DNA from 2 places in the Echinimonas agarilytica genome. Region 2 is predicted to be linked to the other one. Evidence: predicted binding sites of a transcription regulator. Region 2 holds the regulator's gene; the other holds the start of a gene.
The links. Region 2 encodes LexA, which represses DNA repair genes until DNA is damaged. Its sites were predicted from a motif close to TACTGTATNNNNATACAGTA; they were not measured.

Region 1: a site for LexA is predicted at 2,933-2,952, ahead of ruvA (Holliday junction branch migration protein RuvA). Genes of this name have one in related genera too.

The regions. Positions count from the first base shown of each region.
Region 1 covers NZ_JAMQGP010000003.1:259,153-264,545, forward strand. Annotated here, with positions in the region: gene aspS (aspartate--tRNA ligase) at 1-1,169, shown strand, start outside; gene nudB (dihydroneopterin triphosphate diphosphatase) at 1,175-1,609, shown strand; gene NAF29_RS08430 (YebC/PmpR family DNA-binding transcriptional regulator) at 1,639-2,385, shown strand; gene ruvC (crossover junction endodeoxyribonuclease RuvC) at 2,391-2,912, shown strand; gene ruvA (Holliday junction branch migration protein RuvA) at 3,018-3,629, shown strand; gene ruvB (Holliday junction branch migration DNA helicase RuvB) at 3,663-4,673, shown strand; gene ybgC (tol-pal system-associated acyl-CoA thioesterase) at 5,164-5,393, shown strand, end outside.
Region 2 covers NZ_JAMQGP010000008.1:40,124-45,516, reverse strand. Annotated here, with positions in the region: gene plsB (glycerol-3-phosphate 1-O-acyltransferase PlsB) at 1-1,989, opposite strand, end outside; gene lexA (transcriptional repressor LexA) at 2,128-2,748, shown strand; gene NAF29_RS14795 (SulA-like leucine-rich domain-containing protein) at 2,745-3,350, shown strand; gene coxB (cytochrome c oxidase subunit II) at 3,747-4,826, shown strand; gene ctaD (cytochrome c oxidase subunit I) at 4,847-5,393, shown strand, end outside.

The sequences.
Region 1 (5,393 bases), on a different contig from region 2:
CAGGCTTCGACCGCTATTACCAAATTGTGAAGTGTTTCCGCGACGAAGATTTACGTGCTGATCGCCAGCCTGAATTTACTCAAATTGATATTGAAACGTCGTTCATGAGTTCTGTGCAGGTCATGCAAACCACTGAATCAATGATTCGAGATTTATTCAATCAATTACTGGACGTTGATTTGGGTGAATTCCCAACCATGCCTTATTCAGAAGCAATGAAGCGTTTTGGTTCAGATAAGCCTGATTTACGAAATCCTCTAGAGCTGGTTGATGTAGACGATTTGCTCAAAGATGTAGAATTCAAGGTATTCTCTGGTCCTGCCAACGATGCGCAAGGCCGGGTAGCCGTATTGCGTATTCCTGGCGGCGCTAAACTCTCTCGCAAACAAATTGACGAGTATGGCAAATACGTTGGTGTGTATGGCGCGAAGGGCTTAGCGTGGATGAAAGTCAACAATGCGGCCGAAGGTGATGTGCAATCGCCTGTAGCAAAATTCCTCAATGAAGACGTTATTGCTGCGTTGATTGAGCGCACCGGCGCTCAAGATACCGATATTTTGTTATTCGGTGCCGACAACGCGACAGTCGTTGCCGAAGCGATGGGCGCATTGCGCCTCAAAGCCGGTGAAGACTTTGATTTAGTTGAAGACTGTTGGAAACCGCTTTGGGTTGTTGATTTCCCAATGTTTGAAAAACACAACGGTGGCCTAACGGCGATTCACCATCCGTTTACAGCTCCGATTGGCGTCAGCGCCGAAGAGCTCGAAGCAAACCCAGAAACAGCATTGTCGGATGCTTACGACATGGTACTAAACGGTGTTGAGCTTGGCGGTGGTTCGGTCCGTATTCACGACCAAGATATGCAAAGTGCAGTGTTCCGCATTTTGGGTATTAGCGATGAAGAAGCGCGCGAAAAATTTGGTTTCTTGCTGGATGCTCTGAAATTCGGTGCGCCACCACATGCCGGACTCGCCTTTGGTTTAGATCGATTAATTATGCTGATGACAGGTGCCACGTCTATTCGCGATGTGATGGCGTTTCCTAAAACCACAACAGCAGCTTGTCCGATGACAGAAGCTCCGGGATTAGCTAATCCTGCATCATTGGTTGAATTGGGTATTGAAGCCTATGCCGCCGATGAATCATCTTCTGAAAAATCAGCTGAGTAATATTGATGCTGAAGCGTCCAGTTTCGGTGCTGGTGGTTATCATCACTGAAACTGGCGACGCTGCGATCATGCAGCGAGCGGACGACGACCAATTTTGGCAGTCGGTCACCGGAAGTGTCGAATCAGGGGAAGACATAGAAAGTGCAGCGATTCGAGAGCTTGCTGAAGAAACCGGGCTGACCCCCAAAATGGGACGCTGGATCAATATGAATCATAGCGTTTGTTATACAATTCGCCCTCAGTGGAGGCACCGTTACCCCAGCGGTGTTGTCACCAATACAGAGCACTGGTTCGCATTGGTTTTACCCAAGACTGTTCCTTTGAAGCTCGCACCACTTGAACACCTCGATTACCGTTGGTTGACCGCGTCTCAAGCACAAAGCCAGTGCAGTTCGGCAAGCAACGCAAAAGCAATACAAAGATTACTCGACAGCATGTGATAACAGCACACGAGTCAAGGGAGTAGATTATGGCTGGCCACAGTAAATGGGCAAATATCAAACATCGCAAAGCCGCGCAAGATGCTAAACGCGGTAAGCTCTTCACCAAACTCATTCGCGAATTAACGGTCGCCTCAAGAGAGGGGGGGTCGGATGCCGACGCAAACCCTCGGCTGCGCGCAGCAATCGACAAAGCACTGTCGAATAATATGACCCGAGACACTGTAGAGCGCGCAGTAAAACGCGGTGCAGGCGAGCTAGATGGCCAAGAACTTGAAACGATTATTTACGAAGGTTATGGCCCCGGCGGCACCGCAGTCATGGTTGAAACCATGACTGATAATCGCAATCGAACGGTCAGCACTGTGCGCTCAGCATTTACCAAATCAGGAGGCAACCTTGGCACAGATGGTTCGGTTTCATACCTGTTTACCAAGCAAGGGCTCATTAGTTACGACGTTGGCATTGATGAAGACACGTTGACTGATGCCGCATTGGAAGCGGGAGCCGAAGATATTGTTGAGCATGACGATGGCACCTTTGATGTAATCACCACGCCTGAGACGTTTGGTGAAGTCAAAGACGCACTTGATGCCGCAGGTTTAGCGTCCGTAAATGCTGAAGTAACCCAAGTACCATCGACCAAAGCTGAATTGGATTTAGACACAGCAACTAAATTTATGCGTTTGATTGACACGTTAGAAGATGATGATGACGTGCAAGAGGTTTATCACAATGGTGATATTTCAGACGATGTTATGGCCCAATTAGGATAACCGCATTGGCAATTATTTTAGGGATTGATCCCGGTTCAAGAATTACCGGTTACGGTGTCATACGCGCCCAAGGTAGGCAGCTGGATTATATTGGCAGTGGATGCATTCGAGTTGCCGAAGCGAGCTTGGCAGAGAAGCTACGGCAAATCCACGATGGTGTGCGTGAACTGGTGATTCAATTTCAGCCCGAAGAGTTTGCGATAGAACGTGTTTTTATGTCGAAGAATGCTGATTCTGCACTCAAACTGGGGCAAGCTCGGGGCGCAGCGATTGTTGCTGCGGCCTGCCAAGGTCTACCCGTGGCGGAATATGCCGCCCGAGAAATTAAGCAGGCAGTTGTGGGGAGCGGGGCAGCAGACAAAGCACAAATGCAATCCATGGTGACTCATATCTTAAAGCTCAATGCCACGCCTCAAGCGGATGCGGCAGATGCGCTTGGAGTAGCTCTTTGTCATGCGCATACACGCCAAAGCCTCATTGCTATGGCAGGAAAAACGACCGGCACCACCCGCGGTCGATGGCGATAAACCTCCTTTACTCCTCAGAATACTGTTTTTTTTTACAGTGGTAATGCGCTCGTTTACTTTCTTGTGTTACTCTTCAACAAATTATTTGAGTTGTGGAAATAACACGTGATTGGACGTCTACGAGGTGAAGTTGCCGATAAGCAGCCGCCAGAGGTACTGCTGGAGGTTGGGGGCGTTGGCTACGAAGTTCAAATGCCAATGAGCAGTTTTTATAACTTACCTGAAATAGGTCAGCAAGCCACTATATACACCCATTTTGTGGTTCGAGAAGATGCCCAATTGTTGTTTGGCTTTGGCTCTAAGTCGGAACGCGCCTTATTTCGACAATTAATCAAAACCAATGGTGTAGGGCCTAAATTGGGCTTGGCTATTTTGAGCGGAATGACAGCAGAGCAATTTGTACGCTGTGTAAACCTAGACGATGTAACATCGTTGACCAAGCTCCCAGGCATTGGTAAAAAAACCGCCGAACGCCTTTTGATTGAAATGCGTGACAAACTCAAAGATTGGTCCGGAGATGAGACACAAGACTTTGAACTCACCGCGCCAAATAAAGATATTCAAGCACCAGAGCTCGACGCTAAAACAGATGCAATTAGTGCGCTTGAAGCATTGGGTTACAAACATGCACAAGCTAAACAAGCCGTTTCAAAAATTGCTCAAGCTGATATGAGCTCTGAAACGCTGATTCGCGAAGCTCTTAAATCGATGATGTAATCAAGTAATGGCGATGATACAAAGGATGATTCCATGATTGAAGCCGATCGTTTAATTCAAGCGGATGCGACGCGAGAAGATGACGTCATAGAGCGCGCCATTCGGCCTAAAACGTTGGCCGACTATGAAGGGCAGCCTCATGTAAGCGAGCAAATGAGCATTTTTATTGAAGCGGCTCGTAAACGCAGCGACGCGCTCGATCATTTGCTTATTTTTGGCCCTCCAGGGTTGGGTAAAACCACGTTGGCACATATTGTTGCCAATGAAATGGGCGTGAATATGCGTCAAACGTCCGGCCCCGTATTAGAAAAAGCGGGCGACCTTGCAGCCATGCTGACAAACCTAGAGCCCAATGACGTCCTATTCATTGACGAAATTCACCGCTTAAATCCTGCGGTTGAAGAAGTGCTTTATCCAGCAATGGAAGATTATCAGCTCGACATCATGATTGGTGAAGGGCCAGCAGCTCGCTCTATCAAGCTTGATTTGCCGCCTTTTACGCTCATTGGTGCAACCACAAGGGCTGGTTCTCTTACATCCCCGTTACGAGATCGCTTTGGGATTGTGCAGCGTCTTGAATTTTATAGTGACAAAGACTTAACCCGAATTGTTGGGCGTTCTGCTCAGTATCTGAACATGAACTTGTCGGATACGGGCTCGGAAGAAATTGCTCGTCGCTCAAGAGGGACGCCACGTATTGCAAACCGCTTATTGCGACGCGTGCGTGACTATGCTGATGTACGAAATGACGGGCAGGCCGATCATGATACCGCCAACAAAGCGTTAGATTTATTAGATGTCGACCCAAGGGGGTTTGATCTGATGGATCGAAAACTCATGCTTGCGATTATCGATAAGTTTGATGGTGGACCCGTGGGGCTAGATAACGTTGCGGCTGCGATTGGTGAAGAGCGAGAAACCATCGAAGATGTATTAGAGCCATTTTTAATCCAGCAAGGGTTTATTCAGCGCACTCCTCGGGGGCGAATCGCAACCGAAAGGGCGTTTTTACATTTCTCACGTACCATGCCTACGTCGAATTAATCTTAAGCAAATTTCAAGCAAAAAAAAGCCCGCGTAATACGCGGGCAAAATCTTATGCTTCAGGAAAGAAAATAAATTCAGGGAACTACAAATTCTTGAGATGAATAGGCTCTAGCAAAACCTATTCATCGTAAAAATTGTTGAAAACGAACGGTCATGCCGCTTTCGATGAGGTGCATACTAATGTGAGGGATATCGCGTTACAAACTAGATTTTCTTTGCTTTTTGATTAGAAAAACTAATGCTTTCAGGATTATTTTGATAGTGTGAATAATTTATTAAAATGCACCAGTATCGTTATCTTCTGTGATTGAATAAATCGAATAGATTTAGTGAATAACTACTCAATAATAAGTTTATTTCATTCATAACCATTCATTCGGAAGCGAACTGGCCTAGCATTCGATGAGGTGAGTTAAATTTATATGAAACTTTCTGTATCATTTGACGCTCTTATAAAGAGTGCATAGAACATCAATCAGGGACATTTGTGACAACGGAATTACTATCTTTTGAATGGCCGATACGAGTGTATTACGAAGATACCGATGCGGGGGGGGTCGTGTTTTATGCTAATTACCTCAAATTTATGGAGCGGGCTCGCACCGAGTGGCTCCGACAAATGGGTATTGAGCAAGATCTGTTTCTGACTCAAGGTATTGCCTTTATGGTGCGGCGTACAGAGGTTGATTATCGCGCTCCAGCAGTCTTCAATGACGA
Region 2 (5,393 bases):
TTGGCGCGCTAAATCTTGAAGGATTGCGTCCACATACTCGGTTAGCGTCATTGCGTTTTTACCTAAAAATAACTCGGCTTTTAGCAATGGGTACAATTGCTTAACGCAGAACAGCAGATCGTGCTTGCTAGTGCTGTCGCGCGCATCGATTAGCGCAGCAACCAGTGAAGGAATGATAAATACATGGATGATGTTATTGCGGTAATAAGTCATTACCACTTGACCATATTTATCCAGACTCACAACGTTGCCAAAGGTGTCTTTGGTCACGGTGAGTTTTTCTAGAGCGAGAGTTTGTTCTAGTAACTGCTGCCCCGTTTGCACTGGCACTGTGGTATTTTCGTGGTAAGGCGCATTGCGCGCTAGGCTTAAACATACATCCATAAATGTTGCGAGGCTTTGTTCGCTCAGCGCTCTTTTCTCGCAGCTCAGTAAGCTCAATGTGCTTAAAGTCAGGCCGTTGACGGCGGCCGAGTTGTTGATTTCGGTCATCACATTCTCAGCCAATGAGTTGACCGCTTGGGACATCCATTTGGGCCGGTCCTCCATACGTTCCTGGCGCCACTGCGGGGCGATTTTGGTGAGGTGTTCGTCGAGTGATACAGGCGTACCAAAATTGACAAAACCTTGTCCATAATTGCGCAGTTTGCCAATAATCTTCAGGCTGTTCCAAAGGCTTTCTTTTTCTTTATCTTCGCCTTTTAATTCCTTCAAATAGGTGGTGACTTCCATGACGTGCTCATACCCTAAATAGATAGGCACAAATACAATCGGCCGAGATTCAGAAACCAATTGGCTTTGAACTGTCATGGCGAACATACCGGTTTTAGGCGACAGCAATCTGCCCGTGCGGCTGCGACCCCCTTCGGTAAAATATTCGACAGGAAAGCCTTCTTTAATCAACCAACTCAAATACTCCCGAAACACGGTTGAATACAACTTGTTACCCCGGAATGAACGGCGAATAAAGAATGCTCCTCCGCGGCGAAATATTGGACCTGCCGGCCAGAAATTTAAGTTAATACCGGCTGCAATATGAGGGGGAACCAAGCCTTGTTGATAAATCACATAACTAAGCAGCATGTAATCCATATGGCTTCGGTGGCAAGGTACGTAGACGATTTCCTTCCCGGATTCAGCGAGTTGGCGTACCTGTTCCATGTTGTTGATGTTGATGCCGCCATAAATGCGGTTCCATAACCACGTCATGAAGCGATCTAATATCACCACCAAAGTATTAGAATACGTAGCAGCAATCTCCTTCATATACACTTGAGCTTGTGCGCGCATCTGCTCTTGTTTGCCCGGATCTGCATCGGTGATTTGCGCAATTGCTGGGTTTTTCGACAGCTCTTTAAACATGCGCTTATGATTCGGTAAACGAGGACCCGTAGAGGCCAAACGTTGACGATAAAAATGGGCGCGGGCCAAACGGGCAATACGGTGAGCACTTTTGTCATTGTCGCCAAAGCGCTCGGCAAATTCGTGTAATGATACAGGTGTGGCTAAACGCACGAAATGAGAGCGTCCAAGAAACAGAACCGTCCACGCTTTACGGAGCCAACCCGGGGTTGGGCGTTCGGCCAACCAAGACAATAATCCAGCTTTTGTCTTGCCGGGATTTCTCCCCCAAAAGTGCTGCACCGGCAGCAGCTGAATATCGAGTTCGGGGGAAGCCTTGTGAGCTTCCAACAAGGCGCGAAGCGCTTTTTTCAATCTAGTTTGGTGAGTCCTACCAAATCGCTTACCACTAATAAATAAAACAGACGGATGTGCGCTGTGACTATATGGACTGGGAAGGCCAGCTTTGGAGGTAATCTCAGCAAGCATCATGGTATCAACGGCAGAATCGTTCTCCATGACATAAACCACGGGCTGTTTGGTTTCAGCCAGCGTTTCAATCGCGTCAGAACAAATTGGACGCGTATGAACCAATAGTTTCAATGGCCACTTCATAATAGAGGCGAAGAACTTGGAGTGATGAATCATTTTTGAAGCTGCAAAGTAGGTACAAGAACCGCAATTATAACAAAGCTTGAAAACAATATTCTGTTGTTATTTTGTGTTGCGATCATGGCAATACTGTATTACTGTACAGTGGTACTGTATAAAACAACAGGCATAAAGATGCGACCTTTAACCCCAAGACAAGCTGAAATTTTTCAACTGATTAAAGACACAATTGATGCGACAGGCATGCCTCCAACACGAGCTGAAATTGCTCGCCAGTTGGGCTTTCGTAGCGCGAATGCTGCTGAAGAGCATCTAAAAGCCCTGGCACGAAAAGGCGTTATTGAAATACTTGCAGGTACCTCGCGAGGGATTCGAATTCTCGGCGAAGAAGCATCGAATGATGAGTCTGGCTTGCCGCTTATTGGTCAAGTTGCAGCAGGGGAGCCAATCTTAGCTCAAGAGCATGTTGAGTCACATTACGCAGTAGACCCATCGATGTTTAGTCCCAAGGCTGATTTTTTGTTACGTGTTCACGGCGATAGCATGAAAGACATTGGCATTCTTGATGGTGATTTGTTGGCCGTACATCGCACTCAAGTCGCACGAAATGGGCAAGTAGTAGTTGCCAGAGTTGAAGACGATGTCACGGTAAAGCGTTTACAACAAAAAGGGCATCACGTGACCTTGCTGGCAGAAAACGAAGACTTTGCACCAATCGAAGTCGATTTGAGAACGCAACCTTTTAATATTGAAGGGTTGGCCGTTGGTGTGATTCGTAATGGGAATTGGTTATGAAACATTTACTGCAGACAAAGATTAAACACCCGGGTGTTTGGCACCCAAATGGACTTAATACTGTTAAAACAGTGACATCTGGTCATGCATTTATTGATAGCGAGCTACCTAATGGTGGGTGGCAAAGTGGTCATATTTATGAAGTGTTGGCAGGCCAACACAGTGCCGTATTCTCACTGCTAAAACTGACTCTCAAAGCGTTAAGTCAGCAACGCCGGTGGTTGGTGTTACTCAATCCGCCTAAATGGGTTTTAGATGAAATCTCAGAGATGAAGGGCTTGCGACCTGAGCATTTACTGATTGTTCATGGCCGCCGCGAATCAGATACGCTTTGGGCCACTGAACAAGCGATGCGAAATGACAATGCAGCATGTATATTGGCATGGCCTGATTCTTTAGATGAGCGGGATATCAAGCGGCTAAAGCTTGCTTCTAAAGGAAAAAACGCATTGAGTTTTGTATTTCCTATGGAAGATACCACTGCAAGCTGCGGCTCTCAGTTAAAAATCATTGCTCATCAGCATAGTTCTGATGCCCAAAAAATAGTGCTTCCATGTTTGGAAAACAATCAGTTAGACGCAAGTAACGATAATCTGCATTAAATCTGCGTTTACTCTTGCTCAGAAAGAAGTCGAGCAAGAGAAGTAGATCACCTTTCTAACAATTAGTTTTTATCCATTGTTAAAAATATTTAACAATCGAATAAAAAACAACCAATTCAAAAACAGCTAGTTAGCTAAATTCCAGCAATAGAGCTTCTGCTCTATCTAATTGAATCTTAAGTTTGAAATACGGTTCTGCTAGAGAGATCTCTAGACTAAACCTAAGATTTACTTAATTCTTTAAATGTAACCAATAACGTTTTTATGTCTTCGGCATAATGCTGTCTACGTTATCTGATACCGCTCGTTTATCACGTGCTGGATGGAGGAATTAACGTGAGCGTTGTACGAAAAGGACTGTCTGCGGTTGTAGCCTTACTGATTCAAAGTAAAGTTATGGCAGAAGATATGCCGTTAAACCTGACCAAAGGCGTTACCGAAGTAAGCGGCCGTGTGTATGACCTACATATGACCATTTTTTACATTTGTTGTGTGATTGGCTTCATTGTGTTTGGCGCAATGTTTTACGCCATCATTAAACATCGTAAATCTAGAGGCGCTGTTGCCGCCAATTTCCATGAAAGCACCAAAATAGAAATATTGTGGACAGCAATTCCGCTTGTGATCCTCGTGGGTATGGCCATCCCAGCGACGAGCACGCTCATTGCAATGGAAAATACTGATGATGCCGATGTCACCATTCAAGTTACAGGAAGCCAGTGGAAGTGGCATTACCGTTATTTTGAGGATGACCTAGAATACTTCAGTGTACTGGCGACACCTCGCCAACAGATCGATAATAAACTCGAAAAAAGTGAGAATTACTTACTTGAAGTCGATCGGCCCCTCGTTATTCCCATCAACAAAAAAGTGCGTTTTTTAATGACCTCAGATGATGTGATTCATTCTTGGTGGGTCCCTGAATTTGCAGTTAAAAAAGACGCTAACCCCGGCTTTATTAATGAGGCTTGGACTAATGTACCCAAGCCCGGTATTTACCGAGGTCAATGTGCCGAGCTATGCGGCAAAGACCACGGGTTTATGCCCATCGTTGTGATTGCAAAAGAGCAAGCGGATTACGACCAGTGGATGGCTGAGCAAAAAGCTGAACAAGCCGCGGTTGCCGAAGAAGAGCAACGTTTGCTAGCGCTACAAATGAGCGAGCAAGAGCTGATGGAGTTGGGTGAGCAAGTCTACCTAGCGTCATGTGCAGCATGTCATCAACCAAATGGGCAAGGGCTGCCGGGAATGTTTCCGGCGTTGAGAGGAAGTCCAATGGTGCTTGAAGATAAGGTCGCTCATATCGATATTGTGCTCCATGGTAAGGCTGGCACTGCCATGCCTCCGTTTGGTAAACAGCTTGCACTTAAAGAGTTGGCCGCCGTGGTGACATACGAACGTAACGCTTGGGGTAACGACACCGGTGAACTCATTCAAGCGTCTGACATTCAATCTCGCCGAAACGCGTCAAATTAAGGGAGTTAATCGTGACGACACTGACCGAATCAAACACGACCGATGACCAGCACGCTGGTGAGCATGAGCACCACGGTGCACCCAAAGGCATTATGCGGTGGGTATTGACCACTAATCACAAAGATATTGGCACTCTATATTTGTTGTTTGCCTTTGCCATGTTTTTACTTGGCGGCGCGATGGCCATGATCATTCGCGCTGAGCTATTTCAGCCCGGCCTACAACTCGTAGAACCCAATTTCTTCAACCAAATGACCACTGTTCACGGCCTCATTATGGTGTTTGGTGCGGTAATGCCAGCATTTACCGGATTGGCCAATTGGATGATTCCAATGATGATCGGAGCACCTGATATGGCGCTACCGAGAATGAATAACTGGAGCTTTTGGATACTACCGTTTGCATTCACCATGCTTGTGGCTTCGTTGTTCATGGAAGGCGGTGGGCCAAACTTTGGTTGGACTTTTTACGCGCCTTTATCGACAACCTACTCGCCTGACAGCACCGCGTTATTCGTATTCGCTGTTCACATCATGGGTATCTCATCGATCATGGGGGCCATCAACG